2 regions of the Streptomyces sp. NPDC005791 genome follow, and region 1 is predicted to be linked to the other one. Evidence: riboswitches for the same ligand, from Rfam matches in the RefSeq annotation. Region 1 holds a riboswitch; the other holds the start of a gene.

Region 1 (7,662 bases):
CAGCCGTTCGGTGTCGGACCTGGTCTGGCCGCGGGCGCGGTCGAGCTCTTCGCGCAGCCGCTCGAGCTCGCGCCTGGTCTCCTCGTCCACCCGCTCGGCGTGCGCCCGCTGGGCCTCTTCGCCCGCGGCAGCCACCAGCTTGACCCAGCCGGCCGGACGCAGCACATAGGCGGCGGCGGCCACATCGAGGGGGTCGGCGGCGGCCGGCGGCGCACCGGACGTGAGCGCGTCGGCCAGCGCCGGCTGGGTCTGGGTGATCCGCTCACCGATGCGCCGACGGAACGCAGGGTCGCCCTCCAGGGCCGCGGCCATCGCGTTACCCGCGAACTTGGCCCGCCTGTTGGGGGTGAAACGGGCGTACTGGCGGAGCTGGGACGGGAGTTCGCCGACGGTCAGCCCGCCGAACGCCTCCGAGACCAGTGCCACCACCTTGCGGCGTACGCCCTCGGGCAGCGGACGGTCGAGCGACTCCGCGGTGCCGTCGGCCGCGTCGGCCGGTCCGGCGCCGCCTGTCGGCTGCTCCACCATCCATCACCCCAATATGTCTGTCCGCACGGCTCCGTCAGGAGCCGGCACCAGGCCGGTCGACCAGCTCGATCTGGTCCACGGCGTTGCACCAACGACAGCGCACCGACTCGATGGTCTCACTGACCACCTCGCGCTCCTCGACACTCGACTCCCCGGCCAGGTCGAGATGCACGTACTCCACGACCTTCGAGGAACGGGTCACATCGAAACGGGTGAGATTGCCGCAGAGCGTGCAGCGCCAGCGGGTCCCGTCCGTCGGCTGGGGAACCGTCGTCATCGTTGCGTCCTCTTTCGTCGTTCGTCGAGCCCTGTGCGTGCCCAGGTCTTCGATCTCGCGGTGCGCCGTCGAACTGCGGATGTCCTGCCGCAACCCTACGGCCTCGCGCATACCTGTCGGCACGGCGAGGCGGTCTGCCCTGTTCTCGACGGGTGCGTCATGCTCTGTACGTGATCGATTGGCGGGAAGTCGGCTGGCGGGAGCGAGCCAGGGAACTGGGAGCGGCGGCCGCGGCGGGGGGCGCCCCGGTCACGTACGGACTCATGGCCCTGTGCTGCGCGGTGTTCCTGACCAGCCCGCTCTCCGGGTTCAACCCCGCCTACGGTGCCGGGGACGCGCTTTTGGCCGCGCAGGCCGGGTACTTCGAGCGGTGGGGTGTGATTCCCGACGAGCTGATGGAGGGCTCCGCCCGCACGGCCCTGACCCCACTGACCGCGCTCTTCGTGCACGGAAGCTGGCTGCACCTCCTGGGCAACATGCTCTTCCTCTACGTGTTCGGCGCGATGGCCGAGGAGCGCATGGGCCGGACCGGGTTCGCCCTCTTCTACGTCGCGTGCGGTTACTTCGCCCTGGTGGCCTACGCGGTGGTGCACGCGGATTCCGACCAGACGCTGGTCGGCGCGTCGGGCGCGATCTCCGCGGTGCTCGGCGCGTTCCTCTACCTCTTCCCCAGAGCCCGTGTCACCAGCCTCTTCCCCTTCCTCTTCTTCCTTCCGCTGCGCTTCCCCGCCTGGATCGTGCTCGTGTTCTGGTTCGTCCTGCAGTGGCTGGCGGCCCAGAGGGCGGGCAGCGGCCCGGGCGTGGCGTACCTCGCGCACGTGGCGGGTTTCGCGGCCGGGTTCCTCTACGCCTGGGTGCGGTTCCGGGGTATTAAGGTGAAGTCTCCAGCCACGGCCACTGAGGGAGAAAGCCAGCCGTGATCACCGCGATCGTGCTCATCAAAACCAGCGTGGACCGGATTCCCGAGATCGCCGAGGCCATCGCCGCGCTGGACAGTGTCAGCGAGGTCTTCTCGGTCACCGGTACGTACGACCTGATCGCCATGGTCCGGGTGGCCCGGCACGACGATCTGGCCGATGTCATCCCGGGTCGGATCAGCAAGATCCCGGGCGTCGAGGGTACCGATACCCACGTCGCCTTCCGCACGTACTCGCAGCACGACCTCGAGGCGGCCTTCGCCATCGGTCTCGACGGCTGACACGGCCTACGGCTCCGGCCGGGGACGGGGCGGGACGCCTCCGTCCCCGGCCGGAGCCCTGTCCGGACCGTTCAGACCTGTGCGACGGCGCCGCGGTCGGGCACGCACCGGCCCTCCTCGGTGCGGTAGCTCCAGCGGGCACCCTTGCTCACCAGCTCCCGGACCGCCCCCAGGAACCGCTCGATGTGCTCGTCCGGCGTGCCGGCTCCGAAGCTGACCCGGATGGCGTTCAAGGACCTCTCCCCCGGGGCGGCCTCCGGCGCGCCGCATTCACCCGGCTCCTGCGGCTCGCTGCCCAGCAGGGTCCGCACCAGCGGGTGGGCGCAGAACAGTCCGTCGCGCACCCCGATGCCGTACTCGGCGGAGAGCGCGGCGGCGAAGTGCGAGCTGTTCCACCCCTCGACCACGAAGGAGATGACGCCGACCCTCGGGGCGTCGTCACCGAACAGGGAGAGCACCTTGACGTCAGAGACCTCGGCGAGGCCCTCGCGGACCCGGGTCACCAACTGCTGCTCCCGCGTGACCAGCCGGTCGAACCCGGCCTCGGTCAGCGCCTTGCAGGCGGAGGCGATGGAGTAGACACCGATGACGTTGGGCGATCCGGCCTCGTGGCGGGCCGCGGTGGTGTGCCACTCGACGTCCACTCCGCCGTCGGTGCGCCGGGCGACCTTGCGGGAGGCGCCGCCGCCCGCGAGGTACGGCTCCGCGTCCACCAGCCAGTCGGCCCGGCCCGCGAGGACCCCCGAGCCGAAGGGGGCGTACAGCTTGTGTCCGGAGAAGGCCACCCAGTCGACGTCCAGTTCGGTGATGTCCACCGGGTGATGAGGCGCCAGCTGAGCCGCGTCGAGCACGATCCGCGCCCCGTGGGCGTGGGCCGCGGCCGCCAGTTCCCTCACCGGCCACAGCTCACCGGTGACGTTGGACGCGCCCGTGACGCAGACCAGCGCGGGGCCGTAGGGCTCCCGGTCGGCCAGGGCCCGCTCCAGCGTGGCGACCGCCTGGTCAGGGGTGCGGGGGGCGTCGAGGCAGGTCACCCGGGCGTCGCGCCAGGGCAGCAGCGAGGCGTGGTGCTCGGTCTCGAACACGAACACCTGGCAGTCGGCGGGCAGCGCGGCGGCCAGCAGGTTGAGGGAGTCGGTCGTCGAGCGGGTGAAGACCACCTGGTCGTCCGCGCGGCAGCCGAGGAACTCCGCGACGGTCACCCGGCTGCTCTCGAACAGGTCGGTGGAGAGCTGCGAGAGGTATCCGGCACCGCGGTGCACGCTGCCGTAGTACGGGGCGTAGGCAGCCACGTCGTCCCACACCCGCTGGAGCGCCGGGGCGCTGGCCGCATAGTCCAGCGCCGCATACGTGACGTCTCCGCCCGTCACCAGCGGAACCGTGACATCAGCTCCCAGAACCGGCAGCGGGGCACAAACGGACTGGTCGACGGCAGCGGTGGAGACAGACATGGCGAACTCCCGTGAAAGGCAGGCGAGATCCTCGCGACGGCGATCCGACAGGACGCAGCGGCGCGGGAAGGAAAGAAGAAAGGGGTGTGCGGAGGAGGGCGTCGCGCCCTATCGCATTCGCTTGCTCACAAGAGGCTCCCTGGGACCAGGACCCCAAGGGGTGGCATACGACGATGCCGAGGGGCCCGCGCTTGCCACAGACCTCGCTGCCTGCGGCCTGGTCTTCACCCGGGGCACCCCGCCACGGACGGAGGGTTGCCGGACAGCGGGCCGGGGCCGTAGTCGCTGTCACTCATGACCTGCGCAGCATCTTGCCATACCCACGGCGACACGCAAGGGCGCAGTCCGCGATGCGGACCGCGCCCCAGGTTCTCCCGGTCCGGTTCAGGCGTTACTGGATGCCACCCAGCGCTCCAGCGCCCGCTTGGCCGCACCCGAGTCGATCGACTCGGCGGCCCGTGCGATCTTGGCGGCGAGCTGCTCGTCGAGAGTGCCCTCGCCCGGGTCCAGCGCGACCAGCGCGGCAGCGGAGTTGAGCAGCACGGCGTCACGTACGGCGCCGGTCTCCCCGTCGAGCAGCCGACGGGCCACATCCGCGTTGTACGAGGAGTCCGCGCCACGCAGCGCCTCGACGGGAACCAGGTCGAGGCCGACGTCCCGTGGGTCGAAGGCCTCCTCGCGGACGGTGCCGTCGCGGACGATCCAGACCCGCGACGTGGCCGTGGTGGTCAGCTCGTCGAGGCCGTCGTCGCCCCGGAAGACGAGCGCCGAATTCCCCCGGTCCGCCAGCACGCCCGCGACGATGGGCGCCATCCTGGGGTCGGCGACCCCGATCGCCTGCGAGCGCACCCGGGCCGGGTTGGTGAGCGGGCCCAGAATGTTGAAGGTGGTCTGCGTGCCGAGTTCCTTGCGCGCCCTGGCCGCGTGCCGCAGGGCGGGGTGGAACTTCACCGCGAAGCAGAAGGTGATGCCCGCTTCCTCGGCGACGGCGACGACGCGCTGCGGCGTCAGTTCGAGATTGACGCCGAGCTTCTCCAGCACGTCGGAGGCGCCGCTCGCCGACGAGGAGGCGCGGTTGCCGTGCTTGACGACCTTCGCGCCCGTCCCCGCGACGACGATCGCCGACATGGTGGAGATGTTGACCGTCTTGGCCATGTCGCCGCCGGTCCCCACGATGTCGACCGTACGGCCGGGCACATCGATGGTGTGGGCGTGTTCGTACATGGCGCGGACGAGTCCGGTGACCTCGTCGACGGTCTCGCCCTTGGCGCGCAGCGCGATCGCGAATCCGGCGATCTGGACGTCCGTGGCCTCGCCGCTCATGATGCGGTCCATGGCCCACGCGGTGTCGTCCGCGCCGAGGTGCTCGCCTCGCAGGAGGGGTGTCAGCACGCCGGGCCAGGTCCGGGCCGCCACGCTGTCGCCGCCGTCCTGGGTCACCACGTTCATGGTCCGCTCCTGGGGGTCCACAGCCGATACAAGGATGCCTCCCACCCTATCCAGGCCCCGGGGCAGCGAAGAGCCCCGTCCATCGGATGGACGGGGCTCCCGCTGTGGCGGTCAGCTGAGGTGATCAGTGGTGGCCGTGGCCGCTGGTGATCTCCTTGTACTCCTCGGCAGTGGGCTTGGCGATCTGGTTGTTCTCGCCGTAGTAGCTCTTGCTGAGCCTGGCCCGCAGCCTCTGCAGCGCCGACGGCTTGCGCTGGACACCGTTCTTGTCGACCGTCGGGCCGAGCTCGAGCGGCTTGTACTGCTCGTGCGCCGTGAGCGTGTGCAGCTGCTCCTGGCTGAGCGGCTCGTGGATCTCCACGAACTCACCGTGCGGCAGGCGCTTGATGGTGCCGGACTCGCGTCCGTGCAGCACCTTCTCCTTGTCGCGGCGCTGGAGGCCGAGGCAGATCCGCCGGGTGACGATGAACGCGAGGACCGGGCCGACGAAGAAGGCGATCCGTACGAACCAGCTGATCGCGTTGAGCGACAGGTGGAAGTGGGTCGCCCAGATGTCGTTGCCGCCGCCGATCAGCATGACGAAGTAGATCGTCACCCAGGCGACACCCAGCCCGGTGCGGGTCGGAGCGTTGCGCGGACGGTCCAGGATGTGGTGCTCGCGCTTGTCGCCGGTGATCCACGACTCGATGAACGGGTAGAGCGCGAGCGCCCCGAGGACGACACCGAACAGCACCAGCGGGATGAGCACGCCCAGGACCAGTGTGTGGCCCCAGAGGTTGATCTCCCAGCCGGGCATCACACGGACGAAGCCTTCCGCGAAGCCCATGTACCAGTCCGGCTGGGCGCCCGTGGACACCTGGTCGGGACGGTACGGGCCGAGCGCCCAGATCGGGTTGATCGTGGCGATCGCGGAGAGGATCGCGATGAAGCCGAAGACCAGGAAGAAGAAGCCTCCGGCCTTGGCCATGTACACCGGCAGCAGCGGCATGCCGACGACGTTCTTGTTCGTCTTGCCCGGGCCGGCGAACTGCGTGTGCTTGTGGAAGAAGACCAGGATGAGGTGGCCGACCACGAGCCCGAGCATGATGCCCGGCAGCAGCAGGATGTGGATCGAGTAGAACCTCGAGATGATGTCCGTACCGGGGAACTCCCCGCCGAACAGGAACATCGAGATGTACGTGCCGACGATCGGCATCGACAGGATCGCGCCCTGTGTGAAGCGCACACCCGTACCGGAGAGCAGGTCGTCCGGGAGCGAGTAGCCGGTGAACCCGGTGAACATACCGAGCACGAACAGCAGGAAGCCGAACAGCCAGTTGATCTCACGCGGCTTGCGGTACGCCCCGGTGAAGAACACCCGGAACATGTGCACGAACATGCCGGCGAGGAAGATGATCGCGGCCCAGTGGTGGATCTGGCGGACCAGCAGACCACCGCGGACGTCGAAGCTGATGTCCAGCGTCGAGGCGTAGGCCGCGGACATCCGGATGCCCTGCATCGGCTCGTACGAGCCGTGGTACACGACCTCGTTCATGCTCGGGTTGAAGAACAGCGTCAGATACACACCCGTGAGGATGATGATGATGAAGCTGTACAGGCAGATCTCACCCAGCATGAAGGACCAGTGGTCCGGGAAGATCTTGCGCATGTTGGCCTTGGCCAGGCCGTAGATGCCCAGCCGGCCGTCCGCCCAGTCGGCCACCCGCTCACCGGCGGGCGCCTTGCGCTGTGTTTCCGTCGCAGTACTCATCCGCGCTCCCAGAAGGCAGGACCGACGGGCTCTTCGAAGTCACCGAGCGCCTCGAGGTTGCCCTCGCTGTTCACGCCGATCTGCAGCTGCGGAAGGGGGTGACCGGCCGGACCGAAGATGACGCGGGCGCCGTCGGAGAGGTCGAAGGTGGACTGGTGGCACGGGCAGAGCACGTGATGCGTCTGCTGCTCGTACAGGCTGATCGGGCAGCCGACGTGGGTGCAGATCTTGGAGAAGGCCACGATTCCCTCGTGGGCCCACTCGCGCTCCCGCGGGTCCTTGATGTTCTCCGGCTCGATGCGGATGATCATCAGGGCGGCCTTGGCGATCTGCGTCTGGAAGTCGTGCGCGTCCTCCTCCAGGCCCTCGGGCATGGCGAAGGTCAGCGAACCGACGACGACGTCCTCGGGACGCAGCGGCTCCATGGTGTTCATGTTGACGAGCTGCTTGCCCTTGGCCCACATGGTCTTGCGGAGCTTCTTCTCCGGCAGCGGACCGAGGTCGCGCAGCAGCACCACACCGGAGAGCGGCACCAGGGCCAGCGCACCGAACATGGTGTTGCGGATCAGCTTCCGCCGCCCGATCGCGGACTCCTGGGCACCGGCCGCGAAGTCGGCCATGACCTTGGCCTTGACCTCAGGCGTCGCCTCGATGGCGTGCCGGTCGTCGGCGACCTCCACGTCGGACATCAGGGTGCGCGCCCAGTGGACGGCCCCCGCGCCGATGAGGAAGAGCGCCAGGCCCAGGGTCAGACCCAGGGAGAAGTTCAGCGCGCTCACGTGGCCGAACGGCCAGATGTAGACGATCTTGTCGACCGGGAAGATGACGTAGGAGGCGATGAAGCCGACCGTCGCCAGCATGGACAGCGTGAACATGAAGGCGACGGCTCGCTCGGAGCGGTTCGCGGCCCGTTCGTCGATGTCCTGGATGCGCGGCTTGTGGGCCGGCAGCCCCGGGTCGGCGAACGGGTCGCCCGCACCCTCTACCGCGCCGTGCGCGGTGCCCTGCT
Region 2 (7,662 bases), on a different contig from region 1:
GGGGCGGGCCTCGTCCTCGGCGTCACCATGTACAAGGCACTGCGCGCCGCCACGAAGCGCTACGAGGAGGTCCGCCACCCCGAGCGCTGGGCGCCGGAGGGCGAGACCCCGGCGGAGGCCTCCCGCAAGGAGTCGTTGCAGCATGCCCTGAAGTTCTGGAAGAAGGTGTCGAAGGGCGAACGCCAGGCCATGGCACGCGAGATCTACGCCCTGGCCGCGGGCCCCGACATCTCCGGGAGCGGCGCCACCACGGCCGAGATGCGGGAGTCCGCCAGGGCCCTGCTCATCGCTCTCAAATCCGGCCCCGCCCAGCACCAACTGGATCCGGAAGCATGGGCTGAGACCCTCGACGACCCGGCGAAGACCTCCGGTTGGATCCAGGAGATAGCGGAGCAGCTGGCCTCGGGGTGACCGTCGCGGAACAGGTCCGTCGCGTGCGCGGCGCGGATCCCACCGTCCGCCCGGTCACCGATACGCTCGGACCATGGGTAACCCGGCACATCCCCTCCCGACCCCGTCCACCCAGGCCGGCCGCGAAGGCCTCGCCGCACTCCTGGCCCGTCCGGCCCGTACGGTCGTCGCGCTGGACTTCGACGGCACGCTCGCCGACATCGTCCCGGACCCGGAACGGTCCCGCGCCCACCCCGCCGTCCTCCCGGCCCTCTCCGCGCTCGCGCCCCAGGTCGCCGCCGTCGCCGTGATCACCGGCCGCCCGGCCGGCACCGCCGTGCGGTACGGCGGTTTCGCCGGGGCGCCGGGCCTGGACCACCTCGTCGTCCTCGGGCACTACGGCGCCGAACGCTGGGACGCCGTCACCGCCACCGTGCACGCCCCCGCTCCCGACCCCGGCGTGGAGGCCGTCCGGGCGGAGCTCCCCGCAGTGCTGGAGGAGGCGGGCACCGGCACGGACAGCGGCATCTGGGTCGAGGAGAAGGGCGGCCGCGCGGTCGCCGTGCACACCCGCCGTGCGGCCGACCCGCAGGCCGCCTTCGAGGTCCTGCGCGCCCCGCTCGCCGCCCTCGCCGTCCGCCACGGCCTGATCGTCGAACCGGGCCGCCTGGTCCTGGAGCTGCGCCCGCCGGGCATGGACAAGGGCGTGGCGCTGGAGGAGTACGTGCAGGAGGCCGGCGCCGAGGTGGTGCTGTACGCCGGTGACGACCTCGGCGACCTCGCCGCGTACGCCGCGGTGGAGAAGCTCCGCACCCAGGGCGTCGCGGGCCTGCTGGTGTGCAGCGGCACCGAGGTCCCCGAACTCGCCGATCGCGCCGACCTGTTGCTGCCGGGCCCCTCGGCGGTGGCGGAGCTGCTGGGGGACCTGGCCCGGCGGCTCACCCAGCCCTAGGGCGTGTTTCGAAAGTCCCGCCTGCCTGTCGGGCGGACGGCGCTACTTTCGAAACACGCCCTAACCCCGCAGCGCGTCCAGCTGGTCCAGGAACCACTGCTGCGGGGGCAGCGCCGTCGCGGCGGTGGCCAGGCGCTTCGAGCGGGCGCCCCGCTCGTCGCGGTCCATCGTGAGCGCCTCGTGCAGCGCCGTCGCCGTGGCCGACACGTCGTACGGGTTGACCACGATCGCGTCCTCGCCCAGCTCCTCGTACGCCCCGGCCTCCCGGGACAGCACGAGCGCGCAGCCGTGGTCCGAGACGACGGGGACCTCCTTGGCGACGAGGTTCATGCCGTCGCGGATCGGGTTGACCAGGGCCACGTCGGCCAGCCGGTACGCCGCCAGGGAGCGGGCGAAGTCGTCGTCGACCTGGAGTAGGACAGGGGTCCAGCCCTCCGTGCCGAAGTCCGCGTTGATCGTGTCGGCGACCCGCTGGACCTCCGCCGTGTAGTCGCGGTAGACCGCGAGGTCCTGCCGCGAGGGGTAGGCGAAGGCGATGTGCACCACGCGTTCCCGCCACTCGGGGCGCTCTTCCAGCAGCGCCCGGTAGGCGTGCAGCCCGCGGACGATGTTCTTGGAGAGCTCCGTGCGGTCCACCCGTACGATCGTGCGCCGGTCCGCGCCCACCTGCTCCCGCAGGACCTCCATGCGCTCGTCCACGTCCGTCTCGCGGGAGCGGCGGCGCAGGAAGTCCGCGTCGGCGCCCAGTCCGTGCACCCCGATGCGGGTGTGGCCGGTGCCGCCGAGGATCTCCGTGCAGCAGCCGATGAAGGCGTCCGCCCAGCGGCGGGTCAGGAAGGCGGCGCGGTCGGCACCCAGGATGCCCTTGAGCAGCTGCTCGCCGATGTCGTCGGGCAGCAGCCGGAAGTAGTCGACGGGCGCCCAGGGGGTGTGCGAGAAGTGCCCGATCCGCAGGTCGGGGCGCAGCTCGCGCAGTATGCCGGGGACCAGTGAGAGGTGGTAGTCCTGCACCAGGACGGCGGCGCCCTCGCCCGCCTCCTCGGCCAGCGCCTGGGCGAAGGCCCGGTTGTACGCCTCGTAGGACGCCCACTGCCGGCGGAACTCCGCGTCGAAGACGGGCTCCAGCGGCGTCTGGTAGATCATGTGGTGGACGAACCAGAGCACCGAGTTGGCGATGCCGTTGTACGCGTCGGCGTGGACCCCGGCGTCGATGTCGAGCATCCGGACGCCGGGCTCGGACACCCCGCGCCGGACCGCCTCGCGGTCACCGTCGCTCAGGGCGGCGCACACCCACAGCTTGTCGTCGACGGCGCTGAGGCCGGAGACGAGTCCGCCCCCGCCCCGCTTCGAGTCGAGCGTGCCGTCCTCCCGCAGCGCGTACGACACGGGGCCGCGGTTGGACGCGACGAGGACCTGGGCGGAGTGCTCGGAGACCATGTACCCGAACCTAGCCCGTAACGGAAGCCTCCAAACGTGAGGTGACCGTGGAGGCGGCCCGAAGAACCGTTACGCCGCACTCCGCGACGCGTACTCGGGTATGTCCCCCATGGGCGGCCTTTCCTCCGTGTCCACCGCATGGGTGTGCGGGAGGAAACCGTCGGGGCCCCGCTCGAACTGGATGATCTCGGGCCGTACGAGCGGTCCCCGGGACAGCCTCAGCTGCGCCGTGCGGTAGATCGCGGCGGCCATCCGGCCGAGGGCCTGACCGTCCTGGTGGCGGTGTTTGCGTACCCCGACGTCGACCTGCGCCAGCGCGTCCAGGCCGACCGTGTGCAGCGCGTCGACGAGGAGTCCCAGCTCCACTCCGTAACCGACCGGGAAGGGGAGCCGCTCCAGCAGGGAGCGCCGCACCGCGTATTCGCCGCCCAGCGGCTGGACGAAACCTGCCAGGCGGGGCCAGTGCAGATTCAGCAGGGGGCGCGCCACCAGCTCGGTCACCCGGCCGCCCTGGCCTGCGACTTCGCCCAGCGGGCGGTCGTACATGGCCTTGACGAGGTGCACCGAGGGGTCGGTCAGCAACGGGCCGACGATCCCGGAGACGACCTCTGCGGAGAAGTCCCTGAGGTCCGCGTCGACGAAGCAGACGATCTCCCCGCTGGTCACCAGGAGTGATCGCCACAGGACCTCGCCCTTGCCGGGCAGGGCGGGTATCCGCGGCAGGATCGCGTCCCGGTGCACGACCCGGGCGCCGGCCCGCCGCGCCTCCTCGGCGGTGGCGTCGGTGGATCCGGAATCGATCACCACCAGCTCGTCGACGAGCTGGACCTTCTCCATCAGCTCGCGCCGGATCTCCGCGACGATCGTGCCGACCGTCGCCTCCTCGTTCAGAGCGGGCAGCACGACGCTCACGCGCGAGCGGTGCGGATCCTTCGCCCGCGCGGCCGTGAGCCGGTCGAGCGGGCGGTCGGCGGCGGACCAGGAACGCCTGGTCAGCCAGCATTCCACCTCTTCCAGCACGGTCGATACTCCCTGTATGTGATCCATCTCGCGGTTCGGACGACTATCTCAACCGTCCAGTGCTTCGGTTACAGTCTTGAACAACGCGGACGACCCTCGCATCTCGGGGTCGGTCCGCGAAAAAACGCCCGGACCCATGGTCCGGTGCCATAGCGCTCATCCAGAGGGACTGAGGGAACGGCCCGTTGAAGTCCCGGCAACCCTCCTGCCGACCGCGAGGTCACGGTGGGGAAGGTGCCAATTCCGTCTTGCGGCGAAATACGTCGCAAGGAAGATGAGGAGAAAGGGCCTCCGCCATCATGGCCGTGCAGACAGTTGCAGCGAACACCAATTCTTCCGCCGTGGACCTCGGTCCCGCCGCAGCACTTTCCTGCCGCGAATGCGGCGAGCGTTTCGACCTCGGCCCCATTTTCGCCTGCGCGTCCTGTTTCGGGCCGCTCGAAGTGGCGTACGACCTGCCGAGCGGCTCCCCCGAAGAGCTGAAGAAGCGCATCGCCGAGGGTCCGAACAACATCTGGCGCTATGCGCCGCTGCTGCCCGTCCCCTCCGATGTCGCGGACAAGCCCAACATCAACCCCGGCTTCACGAAGCTGGTCAAGGCCGACAACCTCGCCCGCGAGCTGGGCGTGACCGGCGGTCTGTACGTCAAGGACGACTCCGGCAACCCGACGCACTCCTTCAAGGACCGTGTCGTCGCCATCGCCGTCGAGGCCGCACGCGCCTTCGGATTCACCACCCTCTCCTGCTCCTCCACCGGCAACCTCGCCGGCGCGGTGGGCGCCGCCGCGGCCCGCGCCGGCTTCCGCTCCTGTGTGTTCATCCCGCACGACCTGGAGCAGGGCAAGGTCGTCATGGCCGCGGTGTACGGCGGCGAACTGGTCGGCATCGAGGGCAATTACGACGACGTCAACCGCTTCTGCTCGGAGCTCATCGGCGACCCGCTCGGCGAGGGCTGGGGCTTCGTCAACGTCAACCTGCGGCCGTACTACGGCGAGGGCTCCAAGACCCTGGCCTACGAGATCTGCGAGCAGCTCGGCTGGCAGCTGCCCGACCAGCTCGTGATCCCGATCGCGTCCGGCTCACAGCTCACGAAGATCGACAAGGGTCTGCAGGAGCTGATCAAGCTCGGCCTCGTCGAGGACAAGCCGTACAAGATCTTCGGCGCACAGGCCGAGGGCTGCTCCCCGGTCTCCACCGCCTTCAAGGCCGGCCACGACGTCGTGCGCCCGCAGAAGCCGAACACCATCGCCAAGTCCCTGGCGATCGGCAACCCGGCCGACGGCCCCTACGTCCTGGACATCGCCCGGCGCACCGGCGGAGCCGTCGAGGACGTCGACGACGAGCAGGTCGTCGATGCGATCAAGCTGCTGGCCCGCACCGAGGGCATCTTCGCCGAGACGGCGGGCGGGGTGACGGTCGGTGTGACGAAGAAGCTGATCGACGCGGGACTGCTCGACCCGACACTGACCACCGTCGTCCTGAACACCGGCGACGGGCTGAAGACGCTCGACGCGGTGGCCCCGACGACCGGTCTGTCCGCGACGATCCGGCCGAGCCTGGACGCGTTCCGCGACGCGGGCCTCGCAGCCGCCAACTGACCACCCGAGAGACCGAGGAAGGCACCCACATGAGCGTCAAGGTCCGTATCCCCACCATCCTCCGCACCTACACGGGCGGTCAGGCCGAGGTCCCGGCCGAGGGTGCGACCCTCTCCGAGGTCCTCGCGTCCCTGGAGCAGAACCACCCGGGCATCGGCGCCCGCGTCCTGGACGACCAGGGCAAGCTGCGCCGTTTCGTCAACGTGTACGTCAACGACGACGACGTGCGCTTCGAGGGCGGCCTGGACGCGGCGACCCCGGACGGCGCGGGCGTCTCGATCATCCCGGCCGTCGCCGGAGGCTGAGGAGCGGCCGGGCCGCCGGCCGCTCAGAGTGAACAGAACGGCCCCCTCCGCGAGAGAAGCGGAGGGGGCCATTCTGTATGGTTGAGCGGGGTACAGTTGGGGAAGTCCCCGCCGCTGCCCGCGCCGCCCGCGTATGAGAACGCGCCCGGCCGCGACAAGAAGTAGCCAAAGTGAGTGCACTCCTTGTGGCGTAAGTGGCCTTTGTCCGGCCCGACTTGCCCCGGAATCCTATGACTTGCCCTCATGCGTGCGCTCGCGCGTGCCCGGATTTCTCGTCCGATTGACCTGTTGCAGAGGGCAGTTGGGCAGATACATTCGGCCGCGGTCGACGCGTTCCGGCGTACGCCACCCTCTCCTGTCGGAGGGTGAGTTCTGACCCGGGCCCGCGAAGTGCGGGCTCGTGCAAGGGCCAGTAATAGGGGAGTTAGGCATGGCTCAGGGCACCGTCAAGTGGTTCAACGCGGAGAAGGGGTACGGCTTCATCGCGGTCGACGGTGGTGCGGATGTTTTCGTCCACTACAGCGCGATCCAGATGGACGGGTACCGCACCCTCGAAGAGGGTCAGCGAGTTGAATTCGAGATCTCGCAGGGCCAGAAGGGGCCGCAGGCGGACATGGTCAAGCTCGCCGTCGGCTGAGCTCGGCGCGGTCGGCCAACGACACTACTCACGCACGTGAGGCCCGTACCACCCATCAGGGGTACGGGCCTCACGTGCGTCCGTGCGCCCCTCCGGGGCGTCCACATCGCACGAGAACGCCTGCGCCCGCCCGTCCCCCGACCGCCGCTCCCACAGCGAGCCTCGCCGAAGGCGCTTGCACTCCAAGGGGTCGAGTGCTAATCATTGGCGTTAGCACTCTCCAGGTGAGAGTGACAGAAACTTGGACCGGGCCGGTGAGGCCCGCAGGCCCAGTGGGGCAAGGAACCACTGAGCACGTTGGCCGTCCGTCGCGGGCGCCTCCCGGTCCGGAGAAATCCACCCCTGTCCGGGAGGACCACTTCACATGGCCAAGATCATCGCGTTCGACGAGGAGGCACGGCGCGGTCTCGAGCGCGGGATGAACCAGCTCGCCGACGCCGTCAAGGTCACCCTCGGCCCCAAGGGCCGTAACGTCGTCCTCGAGAAGAAGTGGGGCGCGCCCACGATCACCAACGATGGTGTTTCCATCGCCAAGGAGATCGAGCTCGAGGACCCGTACGAGAAGATCGGTGCGGAGCTGGTCAAGGAGGTCGCCAAGAAGACGGACGACGTCGCCGGCGACGGCACGACCACCGCCACCGTTCTCGCTCAGGCTCTCGTCCGCGAGGGTCTGCGCAACGTCGCCGCGGGTGCCAACCCGATGGCTCTGAAGCGTGGCATCGAGAAGGCCGTCGAGGCCGTCTCCGCCGCTCTGCTGGAGCAGGCGAAGGACGTGGAGACCAAGGAGCAGATCGCTTCGACCGCCTCCATCTCCGCTGCTGACACCGAGATCGGCGCCAAGATCGCCGAGGCTATGGACAAGGTCGGCAAGGAAGGCGTCATCACCGTCGAGGAGTCCCAGACCTTCGGTCTGGAGCTCGAGCTCACCGAGGGTATGCGCTTCGACAAGGGCTACATCTCGGCGTACTTCGCCACCGACATGGAGCGCATGGAGTCGTCGTTCGACGACCCGTACATCCTGATCGTCAACTCCAAGATCAGCAACGTGAAGGACCTCCTTCCGCTGCTCGAGAAGGTCATGCAGTCGGGCAAGCCGCTGCTGATCATCGCGGAGGACGTCGAGGGCGAGGCCCTGTCGACGCTGGTCGTCAACAAGATCCGTGGCACCTTCAAGTCCGTCGCCGTCAAGGCTCCGGGCTTCGGTGACCGCCGCAAGGCCATGCTCGGCGACATCGCCATCCTCACCGGTGGCACCGTCATCTCCGAGGAGGTCGGTCTCAAGCTCGAGAACGCCGGCCTCGACCTGCTCGGCACCGCCCGCAA

What was found. Region 1 has a riboswitch for S-adenosylmethionine ahead of ACFYSH_RS21510 (aminotransferase class V-fold PLP-dependent enzyme). Riboswitches for the same ligand answer to the same signal wherever they lie in the genome.
Region 2: linked by a shared signal. The riboswitch ahead of thrC (threonine synthase) and the one ahead of ACFYSH_RS21510 (aminotransferase class V-fold PLP-dependent enzyme) in region 1 are both predicted to bind S-adenosylmethionine.

What each region holds. Positions count from the first base shown of each region.
Region 1 is NZ_JBIAIP010000010.1:281,940-289,601, forward strand. Features, by position in the region: gene ACFYSH_RS21490 (NYN domain-containing protein) at 1-525, opposite strand, end outside; gene ACFYSH_RS21495 (hypothetical protein) at 563-805, opposite strand; gene ACFYSH_RS21500 (rhomboid family intramembrane serine protease) at 976-1,725, shown strand; gene ACFYSH_RS21505 (Lrp/AsnC ligand binding domain-containing protein) at 1,722-2,003, shown strand; gene ACFYSH_RS21510 (aminotransferase class V-fold PLP-dependent enzyme) at 2,075-3,454, opposite strand; SAM riboswitch class IV at 3,637-3,754, opposite strand; gene trpD (anthranilate phosphoribosyltransferase) at 3,839-4,903, opposite strand; gene ACFYSH_RS21520 (cytochrome bc complex cytochrome b subunit) at 5,028-6,653, opposite strand; gene ACFYSH_RS21525 (Rieske 2Fe-2S domain-containing protein) at 6,650-7,662, opposite strand, start outside.
Region 2 is NZ_JBIAIP010000001.1:134,239-141,900, forward strand. Features, by position in the region: gene ACFYSH_RS00730 (hypothetical protein) at 1-411, shown strand, start outside; gene otsB (trehalose-phosphatase) at 485-1,342, shown strand; gene ACFYSH_RS00740 (trehalose-6-phosphate synthase) at 1,403-2,779, opposite strand; gene ACFYSH_RS00745 (glucosyl-3-phosphoglycerate synthase) at 2,849-3,799, opposite strand; SAM riboswitch class I at 3,953-4,080, shown strand; gene thrC (threonine synthase) at 4,099-5,397, shown strand; gene ACFYSH_RS00755 (MoaD/ThiS family protein) at 5,427-5,702, shown strand; gene ACFYSH_RS00760 (cold-shock protein) at 6,133-6,339, shown strand; gene groL (chaperonin GroEL) at 6,704-7,662, shown strand, end outside.